3 regions of the Streptomyces coeruleofuscus genome follow, and region 1 is predicted to be linked to each of the others. Evidence: predicted binding sites of a transcription regulator. Region 1 holds the regulator's gene; each other region holds the start of a gene.
What was found. The regulator HrcA, encoded in region 1, represses chaperone genes, less so after heat shock. The targets are predictions, from matches to a motif close to TTNGCACTCNGNNNNNCNGAGTGCNAA.

Region 1 (4,536 bases):
GCCGGTCGAGGGCGGCCGGCCAGTGCGACGGCACGGCGTCGGGGCCCGCCTGCGGCTCGCCGGACTCCTCGACCAGATCGCCGCAGAACACCACCTCCGGATCACCCGGCACCAGCACCGCCAGATCGTGCGCGGTGTGCCCGGGGCCCACGTTCGCCAGCAGCACCTGGCGCCCGCCGCCCAGGTCGAGGGTCCACTCGCCGGAGACCAGGTGGCGGGGCGGGACCAGCCGGTCCGCCGACTCCTGCGCGGTGGTCTTGGCCAGGCCGTTCCGTACCCCGTCGGCGCGCAGCTCCTCGCGGTCCCGTACGCGCGTGAGCACCGCGTCCACGCCCACCGCGCCGAACACCTCCGCGTCCGTGAAGGCCGCCACACCGAAGACGTGGTCGAAGTGGGGATGGGTCAGCGCGAGATGCGTCACACGGTGACCGGTGAGCGACCGCGCCTGCTCGCGCAACCGCGCGCCCTCGGCCGGGCTCGACCCCGCGTCGATCATGAGTACCGCGCCCTCGCCGGCGACCAGCCCCGCCGTGCAGTCCCACACCGGAAGCCGGCACCGCCCCACTCCGGCGGCCACCCGCTCCCACCCGAGCTCTTCCCAAGTCACCGTCATACGGCGACGCTAGCGGTGACCCCCGCCCTGGGCACGACAGCACGCGACCAGCCTTGCCGGGGGTGTACCCCACGGCCGTACACTGGGCGGGGAATGCTGGCACTCGCACGCGCAGAGTGCCAGGCACGACAGGCAGGACACCGGGCGGACGACTTCTGGAGGTGTGCGCGAATGCTCAGTGAACGCAGGCTTCAGGTGCTGCGCGCCATCGTCCAGGACTACGTCGGCACCGAGGAGCCGGTCGGCTCCAAGGCCCTCACCGAGCGGCACAGCCTCGGCGTCTCACCGGCCACCGTCCGCAACGACATGGCGGCCCTCGAGGACGAGGGGTACATCGCCCAGCCGCACACCAGCGCCGGGCGCATCCCCACCGACAAGGGCTACCGGCTGTTCGTGGACAAGCTGGCCGGCGTCAAGCCGATGACCGCGCCCGAGCGGCGCGCGATCCAGAACTTCCTCGAGGGTGCCGTCGACCTCGACGACGTCGTGGCGCGTACGGTACGGCTGCTGGCCCAGCTCACACGCCAGGTCGCCGTCGTGCAGTACCCGTCGCTGACCCGCTCGACCGTGCGGCATGTGGAGTTGCTCTCCCTCGCGCCCGCGCGCGTGATGCTCGTGCTGATCACGGACACCGGGCGGGTCGAGCAGCGCGTGGTCGACTGCCCGGCACCCTTCGGCGAGGCCTCGCTCGCGGATCTGCGCGCGCGGCTCAACAGCCGTGTGGCGAACCGCCGTTTCACGGATGTGCCGAGTCTGGTGGAGGATCTGCCGGAGGCGTTCGAGCACGAGGACCGGGGTACGGTCTCCACGGTGCTCTCCACTCTCCTGGAGACACTCGTCGAGGAGAACGAGGAGCGGCTGATGATCGGCGGCACCGCCAATCTGACCCGCTTCGGTCATGACTTCCCCCTCACGATCCGGCCGGTGCTGGAAGCGCTGGAGGAGCAGGTCGTGCTCCTCAAGCTGCTCGGCGAGGCGCAGGATCCGGGCGTGACCGTACGTATCGGTCATGAGAACGCCCACGAAGGACTCAACTCCACGTCCGTCGTGTCGGTCGGCTACGGTTCGGGCGGCGAGGCTGTCGCCAAGCTCGGCGTGGTCGGACCGACCCGCATGGACTACCCGGGAACGATGGGAGCGGTACGCGCAGTGGCACGGTACGTCGGACAGATCCTGGCGGAGTCGTAGTGGCCACGGACTACTACGCCGTACTCGGCGTGCGCCGCGACGCGTCGCAGGAAGAGATCAAGAAGGCCTTCCGGCGGCTCGCGCGCGAGCTGCATCCGGACGTCAACCCCGATCCGAAGACCCAGGAGCGGTTCAAGGAGATCAACGCCGCTTACGAGGTGTTGTCGGACCCGCAGAAGAAGCAGGTCTACGACCTCGGCGGCGACCCGCTCTCGCAGGCCGGAGGCGGTGGCGCGGGCGGCTTCGGAGCCGGTGGCTTCGGGAACTTCTCGGACATCATGGACGCGTTCTTCGGGACGGCGTCGCAGCGCGGACCGCGCTCGCGCACCCGCCGCGGCCAGGACGCCATGATCCGCATCGAGATCGAGCTCGACGAGGCGGCCTTCGGCACGACGAAGGACATCCAGGTCGACACGGCGGTCGTCTGCAACACCTGCAGCGGTGAGGGCGCGGCGCCGGGGACCTCCGCTCAGACGTGTGACATGTGCCGCGGCCGCGGTGAGGTGTCCCAGGTCACGCGGTCCTTCCTGGGCCAGGTCATGACCTCGCGGCCCTGCCCGCAGTGCCAGGGCTTCGGCACGGTCGTCCCGACCCCCTGCCCGGAGTGCGCCGGCGACGGCCGCGTCCGCTCCCGTCGCACGCTGACGGTGAAGATCCCCGCCGGTGTCGACAACGGCACGCGCATCCAGCTCGCCGGCGAGGGCGAGGTCGGCCCCGGCGGCGGCCCCGCGGGCGACCTGTACGTCGAGATCCACGAACTGCCCCACTCGCAGTTCCAGCGGCGCGGCGACGACCTGCACTGCACGGTCACGCTCCCGATGACGGCGGCCGCCCTCGGCACGAAGGTGCCGCTGGAGACGCTGGACGGCCTGGAGGAGGTCGACATCCGCCCGGGCACCCAGTCCGGCCAGTCGATCCCGCTGCACGGCCGCGGTGTCACGCACCTGCGCGGCGGCGGACGCGGCGACCTCATCGTCCACGTCGAGGTCCAGACCCCGAGCAAGCTGGACGTCGAGCAGGAGCGCCTGCTCCGCGAGCTGGCCAAGCTGCGCGGCGAGGAACGGCCCACGGGTCAGTTCCAGCCGGGGCAGCAGGGACTGTTCTCGCGGTTGAAGGACGCGTTCAACGGGCGGTGACGCCGGCGGCCCGGCCGCTGCTGGGGGTCCGGGGGTCGGCCCCCGGGCAGGCACGGTCAGCCGGGGCAGCAGGGGTTGTTCTCGCGGTTGAAGGACGCGTTCAACGGGCGGTGACGCCGGCGGCCCGGCCGCTGCTGGGGGTCCGGGGGTCGGCCCCCGGGCAGGCACGGTCAGCCGGGGCAGCAGGGGTTGTTCTCGCGGTTGAAGGACGCGTTCAACGGGCGGTGACGTCGCCTCCCCAGGGGGTCGGCAGGTGCCTGTTCCTCTGGTCTATGCCACACGGCAGGCCGGTTTCGGAGTAGTCCGGAGGACGTGACAACATGCGGTCATGTCCTCCGCGCTGACCGATCTCTTCCCCCACCCGATCGTGCAGGCCCCCATGGCGGGCGGCGTCTCCGTACCGAAGCTCGCCGCCGCCGTGTGCGAGGCGGGCGGGCTCGGGTTCCTCGCCGCCGGGTACAAGACCGCCGACGGGATGTACGAGGAGATCAAGCAGCTCCGGAGCCTCACCGGCAGGCCCTTCGGAGTGAACCTCTTCATGCCGCAGCCGGAGTACGCCGACCCCGCCGCCATCGACGTCTACGCCCACCAGCTGGCCGGCGAGGCCTCCTGGTACGAGGCCGAGCTCGGCGACCCCGACAGCGGCCGCGACGACGGCTACGAGACCAAGCTCACGGTCCTGCGCGACAACCCCGTGCCGGTGGTGTCGTTCCACTTCGGCACGCCGAGCCGGGAGGTCGTCGACGCCCTGCACCGGGTCGGCACCTTCGTCCTGGTCACCGCCACCACCCCCGACGAGGCCCGGGCCGTCGAGCGGGCGGGCGCGGACGCGGTCATCGCGCAGGGCATCGAGGCCGGCGGCCACCAGGGCACGCACCGCGACATCCCGGAGACGGACGGTTCCGGCATCGGGCTGCTGTCGCTGGTCGCCCAGATCCGGGAGACCGTGAGTCTCCCGATCATCGCCGCCGGCGGCATCATGCGCGGCGGCCAGATCGCCGCGGTCCTCGCGGCGGGCGCGAGCGCGGCCCAGCTCGGCACCGCGTTCCTCGCCACGGCCGAGTCGGGCGCGAACGCCCTGCACAAGCAGGCGCTGACCAACCCCCTGTTCGTCCGTACGGAGTTGACCCGGGCCTTCTCCGGGCGCCCGGCACGCGGCCTCGTCAACCGCTTTCTGCGCGAGCACGGCCCGTACGCGCCCCCCGCCTATCCCGAGATCCACCACCTCACCTCGCCGCTGCGCAAGGCCGCCGCCAAGGCGGGGGACGCGCAGGGCATGGCCCTGTGGGCCGGGCAGGGGCACTGGATGGCGCGGGAGCTGCCCGCCGGGCAGCTGGTGGAGGTGCTGGCCGGTGAACTCGCCGCGGCCCGGACGGCGTTGTCGGGCGGAGGCGGCATCCGATGACGGCTCCGGTGTTCGTGGTCGAGCACTTCGACGCGGTCGGGGGCGGCCGCCATGTCCTCGACGGCCCGGAGGGACGGCACGCCGTCTCCGTGAAGCGGCTGCGCGCCGGTGAGGACGTCGTCCTCACGGACGGGGCCGGGCGCTGGGCGGACGGTGTCGTGCTCGACACCGAGGGCAAGGACCGGCTGATCGTC
Region 2 (4,536 bases), on a different contig from region 1:
GAGCAGGAGGGAGGCGATGGAGGCGGCGTTCTCCAGGGCGGAGCGGGTGACCTTGACCGGGTCGATGACGCCGGCCTTGATCAGGTCGCCGTACTCGCCGGTGGCGGCGTTGAAGCCCTGGCCCTTGTCGAGCTCGGCGACCTTGGAGGTGATGACGTAGCCCTCCAGGCCGGCGTTCTCGGCGATCCAGCGCAGCGGCTCGACGACCGCGCGGCGGACGACCGCGACACCGGTGGCCTCGTCGCCGGTCTTGCCGAGGCTGCCCTCGAGGACCTTGGCGGCGTGGACCAGAGCGGAGCCACCACCGGAGACGATGCCCTCCTCGACCGCGGCGCGGGTCGCGGAGATGGCGTCCTCCAGACGGTGCTTGCGCTCCTTGAGCTCGACCTCGGTGGCGGCACCCACGCGGATGACGCACACGCCGCCGGCCAGCTTCGCGAGGCGCTCCTGGAGCTTCTCGCGGTCCCAGTCGGAGTCGGTGGTCTCGATCTCGGCCTTGATCTGGGCGACGCGGCCCTGCACGTCGTCCTTGTTGCCGGCGCCGTCGACGACCGTGGTGTCGTCCTTGGTGACGGTGACGCGGCGGGCGGAGCCGAGGACGTCCAGGCCGACCTGGTCGAGCTTGAGGCCGACCTCCTCGGAGACGACCGTGGCGCCGGTGAGGACCGCCAGGTCCTGCAGCATCGCCTTGCGGCGGTCGCCGAAGCCCGGGGCCTTCACCGCGACGGCGTTGAAGGTGCCGCGGATCTTGTTCACGACCAGGGTCGACAGGGCCTCGCCGTCGACGTCCTCGGCGATGATCAGCAGCGGCTTGGAGGAGTTGGACTGGATGACCTTCTCCAGCAGCGGCAGGAGGTCCGCGATGGCGGAGATCTTGCCCTGCGTGATGAGGATGTACGGGTCGTCCAGGACGGCTTCCATGCGCTCCTGGTCCGTCACGAAGTACGGCGACAGGTAGCCCTTGTCGAAGGCCATGCCCTCGGTGAAGTCCAGCTCCAGACCGAAGGTGTTGGACTCCTCGACGGTGATGACACCGTCCTTGCCGACCTTGTCCATCGCCTCGGCGATGAGCTCGCCGACCTGCTGGTCCTGGGCGGACAGCCCGGCGACGGCGGCGATGTCGGACTTCTCGTCGATCGGACGGGCCGAGGCGAGCAGGTCCTCGGAGATCGCGGCGACGGCGGCGTCGATGCCCTTCTTCAGGGCGGCCGGGGAGGCACCGGCGGCGACGTTCTTCAGGCCCTCGCGCACGAGCGCCTGGGCGAGCACGGTCGCGGTGGTCGTACCGTCACCCGCGATGTCGTTGGTCTTGGTCGCCACCTCCTTGACCAGCTGGGCACCGAGGTTCTCGTACGGGTCCTCGATCTCGACCTCGCGGGCGATCGTGACACCGTCGTTGGTGATGGTGGGGGCGCCGAACTTTTTGTCGATGACGACGTTGCGGCCCTTGGGGCCGATCGTCACCTTCACCGTGTCGGCGAGCTTGTTGACGCCGCGCTCGAGGGCGCGACGGGCGTCCTCGTCGAACTTCAGGATCTTCGCCATGGGAGCGTGAGCCCTCTTCCGGAATGTGGGTTAACGGCACTGCGCCCCGGGCGCCCGGCTTCTCATAGATCGCGGGGGGCCAGGGGCGCAGCTCAAAGCAACGTGCTTGGGGTGAATTACTTCTCGACGATCGCGAGCACGTCGCGGGCCGAGAGGACGAGGTACTCCTCGCCGTTGTACTTCACCTCGGTGCCGCCGTACTTGCTGTAGAGCACGACGTCGCCGACGGAGACGTCGAGCGGAAGACGGTTGCCGTCCTCGAAGCGGCCCGGGCCCACGGCCAGGACGACGCCCTCCTGGGGCTTCTCCTTGGCGGTGTCCGGGATGACCAGGCCAGAGGCGGTGGTCTGCTCGGCGTCGAGCGGCTGGACCACAATGCGGTCCTCGAGCGGCTTGATGGCAACCTTGGAGCTGGTGGTCGTCACGATCCGACCTCCCCCTTCGGAGATCTCACGGGGTTAACTGTCTGAGGTGGCGACCAGGTGGATCCGTCGTCGCGGGTGCCGGACCTGCCCGTCGCTGTGTTGGCACTCTCCAGTGGGGAGTGCCAAGGCCGAGACTATGACTGCGATTAGCACTCGGTCAAGCGGAGTGCCAATTGGGCGGCGGCGCGTCGGCCGTGGAGCCGGGTCGGCGTACGTTTGTGCTGGGCACCCGGCGTCGGCGTCCCGGCCTCAGGGGGCTGCCGCCACCCGGCGCTCAGACGTCAGAGGTAGTTCTCCAGCCGCCCCACCCGCAGCCCCCTTCCCTCGATCTCTCGCAGCAGGCGCTCCGTGCGTTCCGTCAGCGTCAGGGACGCGGTCTCGCCGGACGGCACCGAGATGACGTCGCCGGGGCGCAGGCCGGGCTCGCCGCGGGTGTACGTCAGGGCGCCGTCGGGCCCCAGGGACGCCCTCCAGAGGACGACCGCCCGGATGCCGCAGTCGGCGGCGGCGCGCAGGGTCGTCGTGTCGTACGCGCCGTAGGGCGGGCGGAAGAGGTGGGGGCGGATGCCGAAGCGGGAGCGGAGTTTGTGCTGCTGGCCGCAGATCTCGGCGCGCTGGCCTGCGTAGGGCAGGCCGCGCAGGGCGGGGTGGTCGAGGGTGTGGTTCTGGATGGACGCGCCGACCGCGCGCAGGCGGGCGAAGTGGCCGTAGCCGGGCCCCACGACGCTGTCCGTGAGGAACATGCTGACCGGGAGCCGCCGTTCGCGGACGAGGCCGACGAAGCCGGGGTCGCGCTCGGCGCCGTCGTCGTAGGTCAGGAAGACCACCCGGTCGCGGGTGCGGATGTGGTCCACGACGGGCGGGAGAGCGTCTCGGCCGTCTCCGTCGTCCCGGTCCGGCCCGCGGACGTCGCTCGACGCGTGCGTCGGTGACTGACCCCGGCCGTCCGCCCCCAGCCGCTCCCCCGCGGCCCCGGCACAGCCGGCCAGCAGGATCACCCCCGCGCACACCATGGCGGCCGGTGACCCCCGCCTCACAGGTAGTCCTCCAGCCGGCCCACCGCGTATCCCTCGGCCGTGACCTGGTTGAGGAAGCGGCGGATCATGTCGGGCATCGTGCCCTGCCACTGGCCGCGACCGCGGAAGTGGGTGAGGACGATGTCGCCCGGGTGCAGTTTCCGGTCCCACTCGCGGTACTCCCAGCGGTCGGCGAAGACCTCCTCGTTCCAGAGGGGGACGTACTCGATTCCGCAGGCCTTGGCGGCGCGCAGGGTCGCCCTGTCGTAGCTGCCGAAGGGCGGGCGGAAGAGGGCCGGGCGCTTGCCGTAGCGCTTCTCGATGAGGCGCTGCATGCCGCAGATCTCGCGCTTCTGCGTGCGGTAGGGCAGGCCCCGCATGAGGCGGTGGCGGAGGGTGTGGTTGTTCAGGACCACGCCCCGGTCCTGCATCTTCTCGAAGTAGCCGTAGTCGTTCCTGATCAGGTAGCCGCTGAGGAAGGCGCTGTACGGGACCTTCAGGTCGCTCATCATCCGCAGGAACGCCGGGTCCTTCTCGGCGCCGTCGTCGATGGTGAGGAAGACGACCTTGTCCCGGGTGGGGACCGTCGTGAAGACGGGCGGCAGGTTCCGTCTGCGGTGGCCGTGCACCTCGAAGCCTTGGCGGGTCCTGATCCTCGGCTTCTTCGCGGGGGCCGGCGGGGCGGTCAGGGGGACCCTTCTCAGTCCCCAGCGCTGCGCCGCGACGATTTGTGCGGCGTGCGCGGCGCGCAGCTTGGAGGCGTAGGAGTCGAGCGCGCGGGCCGGGGGCGCGTCGAGGGGCTGCTGGCCGCCGGCCGGGGGGATCCGGCCGCTGTCGCCCTGCGCGCAGCCCGAGGCGATGGCGGCGAGGGTGAGCAGCGCGAGGCCGATCCGCACACCGCCAGATGCCCGGCTTTTGTCATTTTGTACGACTGCTCGCATGATGCGGGATCCTCGCAGCCGGCCTTCCCGTATCGGCCCCGACACCGCGACCGGCGGCGCACCATCCACCGAGTGGCCCACACGCGGTCCGGTCCGACTCCGTGCGCGCGGACGGACCAGGCCGGTCCACCCTGACCGGGGCCGGCCTTCCGGCGCGCACGCGGACTGACCACGCCGGTACAGCCGGACCGGGGACCGGGGCCGGGCTTCCGGCGCGCACGCGGACGGACCACGGCCCGCCGCCCAGGCCCAGGCCGGACGGGCCTCCGCGGGACGACGGACCACCGGGTCGGGTGCCCTGTTCCGGCGACGCCGCAGGATGGCGGAGCCGCCGCGCCTGAACAGCCGGGGCAGCGGACGCCTGCGGGGCAGGAACCCGGCGCCCCTGCGCCCTGCGCCCGCCGCCCAGGCCCGGACCGACCGGCGGGCGCAGGGCCGGATAAATCCCGCATCCCAAGCCCGAACCGACCCGCATCCCGCAGCTGAACCGACCACCCCAGCCCAGACCCATCCGCACCGCCCCCACCGCCGCCATCACCCGTGGCCGACAATGATCCGGTGAACGACCTCGCCCTCCTCCTCAGCCCCGAAGGCCGCGCCCTCCTCGAC
Region 3 (4,536 bases), on a different contig from region 1:
GACCGAGGGCATCTTCGCGGAGACCGCCGGTGGTGTGACCGTGGGCGTGGCGAAGAAGCTGGTCGAGAACGGGGTGCTCGACCCGTCGTTGACGACCGTTGTGCTGAACACGGGCGACGGTCTGAAGACGCTGGACGCGGTGGCCGGGACCGGGCTCACTGCGACCATTCGGCCGAGCCTGGACTCGTTCCGTGAGGCTGGGCTCGTCTGATCGTTGTCTGCTGCGGGCCGGTGGGGCTGGTCGCGCCCACGCGGCGGAGCCGCACATCGACACAGCCCCGCGCCCTTGAGGCCTGAATCCCACCGGAGGTTTTGAAGTATGAGCGTCACCGTTCGCATCCCCACCATCCTGCGTACCTACACCGGCGGCCAGGCCGAGGTCGCCGCCGAGGGGGCGACCCTCGGCGAGGTCATCGCCGATTTGGAGAAGAACCACACCGGGATCGCCGCCCGGGTGCTGGACGACCAGGGCAAGCTGCGCCGGTTCGTCAACGTGTACGTCAACGACGACGACGTGCGGTTCGAGCAGGGGCTGGAGACGGCGACGCCGGACGGTGCCGGGGTGTCGATCATTCCCGCCGTCGCGGGTGGCTGAACCGGTCGACCGGCTTGATTATTACCTTCGGTAACGGCGGTTACTGAGAGCTCATCGAATTGCCCCCTCCGTGAGAGAAGCGGAGGGGGCAATTCTGTGTGATTGAGCGCGGTACAGTTGGGGAACGCAGCGCCGATCTCCTGATCGGGAGCCCTTAATTCCTGCCGCGCGCCCGACAAGATGTAGCCAAAGTGTGTGCGTCTTTCGCGGCTTTTGTTCCTTTTGTGTGGCCCGACTTGCCCTGAAGTCGGGCGAATTCTCCCCACATTCCGGATCCTGCGCGTCCAGAATTCTCGTCCGATTGACCTGTTGCAGACGGCAGTTGGACAGATACATTCAGCCGCGGTCGACGCGTTCCGGCGCACGCCCCCAACCGTGGGGGGTGAGGTCTGACCCGGGTCCGCGAAGTGTGGATCTGTGCAAGGGCCAGTAATAGGGGAGTTAGGCATGGCTCAGGGCACCGTCAAGTGGTTCAACGCGGAGAAGGGGTACGGCTTCATCGCGGTCGACGGTGGTGCGGATGTTTTCGTCCACTACAGCGCGATCCAGATGGACGGCTACCGCACCCTGGAGGAGGGCCAGCGGGTCGAGTTCGAGATCTCGCAGGGCCAGAAGGGACCGCAGGCCGACATGGTTCGCGTCTCTGCCTGAACGCGCACCACGACCAAGCGCAAGCGACCGGTCTTCTCTGAAGGGCCCGCACCCCCCGGGGTGCGGGCCCTTCGACCTGTTCGGGGCCGGTGGCCGGGGTGGCGGGCGCTCTTCGGGCGACCTCTCGTCGAGGGCCGCCGCGCCCGAAGGTGCCTCGGAGTCCGCCGCCCGGGTGCGCGGATATGAGCTCGCGCCCGGACCGGCTCGCGCGGGCATTACGGCCGCCGTGGGTCGTCGGTCCAAGCGTTTCCCGGCCCGCTCGCGTCGGCCTCACCGCCGCGGTGGGCCGTGGACCAGGTCTTTTCCCGGCTCGCCCGATCCGCCGTGGCGCTGTCGGCGGCCTGTGGCCGAGCCGGGCGCGCCCTGTTCGCCGGGGGCTGAGTGCCCGCTCGAACCGTGGGAGTCGCTTGCACTCGCCATGCCCGAGTGCTAATCATTGCGTTAGCACTCTGAAGGTGAGAGTGACAACGTAAGGACCGGGTCGGTGAGGCCCGCAGGCCAGGTGGGAAGGAACCACGGGGTCAGCGAGCCGTCCGTCGCGGGCGCGGGCGCGGTCCGAAGTAATCACCCCCAGTCCTGGAGGGACCACTTCACATGGCCAAGATCATCGCGTTCGACGAGGAGGCGCGGCGCGGCCTCGAGCGCGGCATGAACCAGCTCGCGGACGCCGTCAAGGTGACGCTCGGCCCCAAGGGCCGCAACGTCGTCCTCGAGAAGAAGTGGGGCGCCCCCACGATCACCAACGATGGTGTGTCCATCGCCAAGGAGATCGAACTCGAGGACCCGTACGAGAAGATCGGCGCCGAGCTGGTCAAGGAAGTCGCCAAGAAGACGGACGACGTCGCCGGTGACGGTACGACCACCGCGACCGTTCTCGCCCAGGCCCTGGTCAAGGAAGGCCTGCGCAACGTAGCCGCCGGTGCCAACCCGATGGCCCTGAAGCGCGGTATCGAGCGCGCCGTCGAGGCCGTCTCCGCCGCCCTGCTGGAGCAGGCGAAGGACGTCGAGACCAAGGAGCAGATCGCCTCCACGGCCTCCATCTCCGCCGCCGACACCCAGATCGGCGAGCTCATCGCCGAGGCCATGGACAAGGTCGGCAAGGAAGGCGTCATCACCGTCGAGGAGTCCCAGACCTTCGGTCTGGAGCTGGAGCTCACCGAGGGTATGCGCTTCGACAAGGGCTACATCTCGGCGTACTTCGCGACCGACATGGAGCGTATGGAGGCCGTCCTCGACGACCCGTACATCCTGATCGCGAACTCGAAGATCTCCAACGTCAAGGACCTGCTCCCGCTCCTGGAGAAGGTCATGCAGTCGGGCAAGCCGCTGCTGATCATCGCCGAGGACGTCGAGGGCGAGGCCCTGTCGACCCTGGTCGTCAACAAGATCCGCGGCACCTTCAAGTCCGTCGCCGTCAAGGCCCCGGGCTTCGGTGACCGTCGCAAGGCGATGCTCCAGGACATCGGCATCCTCACCGGCGGCGAGGTGATCTCCGAGGAGGTCGGCCTCAAGCTGGAGAACGCCACGATCGACCTCCTGGGCAAGGCCCGCAAGGTCGTCATCACCAAGGACGAGACCACCATCGTCGACGGTGCCGGCTCCGCCGACCAGGTCCAGGGCCGGGTCAACCAGATCCGCGCCGAGATCGAGAACAGCGACTCGGACTACGACCGCGAGAAGCTCCAGGAGCGCCTGGCGAAGCTGGCCGGCGGCGTGGCCGTCATCAAGGCCGGTGCCGCCACCGAGGTGGAGCTCAAGGAGCGCAAGCACCGCATCGAGGACGCCGTGCGCAACGCCAAGGCGGCCGTCGAGGAGGGCATCGTCGCCGGTGGTGGCGTGGCCCTGCTCCAGGCCTCCCAGGTGTTCGAGAAGCTGGAGCTCGAGGGTGACGAGGCGACCGGCGCCAACGCCGTGAAGCTCGCCCTGGAGGCCCCGCTGAAGCAGATCGCCGTCAACGGTGGTCTCGAGGGCGGCGTCGTCGTGGAGAAGGTCCGCAACCTCCAGGTCGGCCACGGCCTGAACGCCGCGACCGGTGAGTACGTCGACATGATCGCCGAGGGCATCATCGACCCGGCGAAGGTGACCCGTTCCGCTCTGCAGAACGCCGCCTCCATCGCCGCGCTGTTCCTCACCACCGAGGCCGTCATCGCCGACAAGCCGGAGAAGTCCGCCGCGCCCGCCGGCGGCGGCATGCCGGGCGGTGACATGGACTTCTGATCGACCCGGTCGATCAACGTCCTTGCCGAGGGCGGCACCTCCTGTTCCGACAGGAGGTGCCGCCCTCGGGCGTGTCCTGGATCACAGCGCGGACGGGATGGGGTGGGCGGGTCCGGATGGTTGGACAGTACGTCCTATGCGTATGCACATACTGTCCGGTATCCAAAGAGGAGCCCCCACGTGACCGTCGACGCCTCCGCCGCCTCCCGCGCCGCCGAAATCCTGTCCCGGCCCGTATCGCTGGGCGGCCTGACCGTCCCGAACCGGATCGCGATGGCGCCGATGACCCGCATGTTCTCCCCGGGCGGCGTCCCCGGCGACGACGTCGTCTCGTACTACTCCCGCCGCGCCGCCGCCGGCGTCGGCCTGATCGTCACCGAGGGCACCTACGTCGGCCACGAGTCGGCCGGGCAGAGCGACCGCGTGCCCCGTTTCCACGGTGAGGAGCAGCTCGCGGGCTGGGCGAAGGTCGCCGAGGCGGTGCACGCCGCGGGCGGCACGATCGTGCCGCAGCTGTGGCACATCGGCATGGTCCGCAACCAGGGCGAGCCCCCGGTCGCGGACGCCCCGGCCGTCGGCCCCTCCGGCCTGCGCATCGGCGCCGACGAGCCCACCGGCAAGGCCATGACCCAGGCCGACATCGACGCCGTCATCGGCGCGTTCGCCGAGGCCGCGGCCGCCGCCGAGCGCATCGGCTTCGACGGCGTGGAGATCCACGGCGCCCACGGCTACCTGCTCGACCAGTTCTTCTGGGAGGGCACCAACCGCCGCTCCGACGCCTACGGCGGCGACCCGGTCGCCCGCGCCCGGTTCTCGGCGGAGATCGTCGCGGCCGTCCGCGAGACCGTCTCCGCGGACTTCCCCGTCATCTTCCGCTACTCGCAGTGGAAGCAGGACGCCTACGACGCCCGCCTCGCCGAGACGCCCGAGGAGCTGGAGGCCATCCTGGCCCCGCTCGCCGCGGCCGGGGTGGACGCCTTCCACGCCTCCACCCGCCGCTACTGGCTGCCCGAGTTCGACGACTCCGACCTCAACCTCGCCGGCTGGACCAAGAAGCTCACCGGCAAGCCCGC

Region 2: the regulator HrcA is predicted to act here: its motif matches at 2,117-2,143, upstream of groES (co-chaperone GroES).
Region 3: the regulator HrcA is predicted to act here: its motif matches at 1,653-1,679, upstream of groL (chaperonin GroEL).

What each region holds. Positions count from the first base shown of each region.
Region 1 is NZ_BAAASE010000003.1:513,509-518,044, reverse strand. It holds gene ABFX81_RS13590 (MBL fold metallo-hydrolase) at 1-613, opposite strand, end outside; gene hrcA (heat-inducible transcriptional repressor HrcA) at 785-1,801, shown strand; gene dnaJ (molecular chaperone DnaJ) at 1,801-2,937, shown strand; gene ABFX81_RS13575 (nitronate monooxygenase) at 3,266-4,342, shown strand; gene ABFX81_RS13570 (16S rRNA (uracil(1498)-N(3))-methyltransferase) at 4,339-4,536, shown strand, end outside.
Region 2 is NZ_BAAASE010000004.1:117,321-121,856, reverse strand. It holds gene groL (chaperonin GroEL) at 1-1,545, opposite strand, end outside; gene groES (co-chaperone GroES) at 1,662-1,970, opposite strand; gene ABFX81_RS15995 (polysaccharide deacetylase family protein) at 2,252-2,983, opposite strand; gene ABFX81_RS15990 (polysaccharide deacetylase family protein) at 3,004-3,927, opposite strand; gene ABFX81_RS15985 (THUMP-like domain-containing protein) at 4,486-4,536, shown strand, end outside.
Region 3 is NZ_BAAASE010000006.1:427,740-432,275, reverse strand. It holds gene thrC (threonine synthase) at 1-211, shown strand, start outside; gene ABFX81_RS25450 (ubiquitin-like small modifier protein 1) at 320-595, shown strand; gene ABFX81_RS25445 (cold-shock protein) at 1,043-1,246, shown strand; gene groL (chaperonin GroEL) at 1,841-3,463, shown strand; gene ABFX81_RS25435 (oxidoreductase) at 3,644-4,536, shown strand, end outside.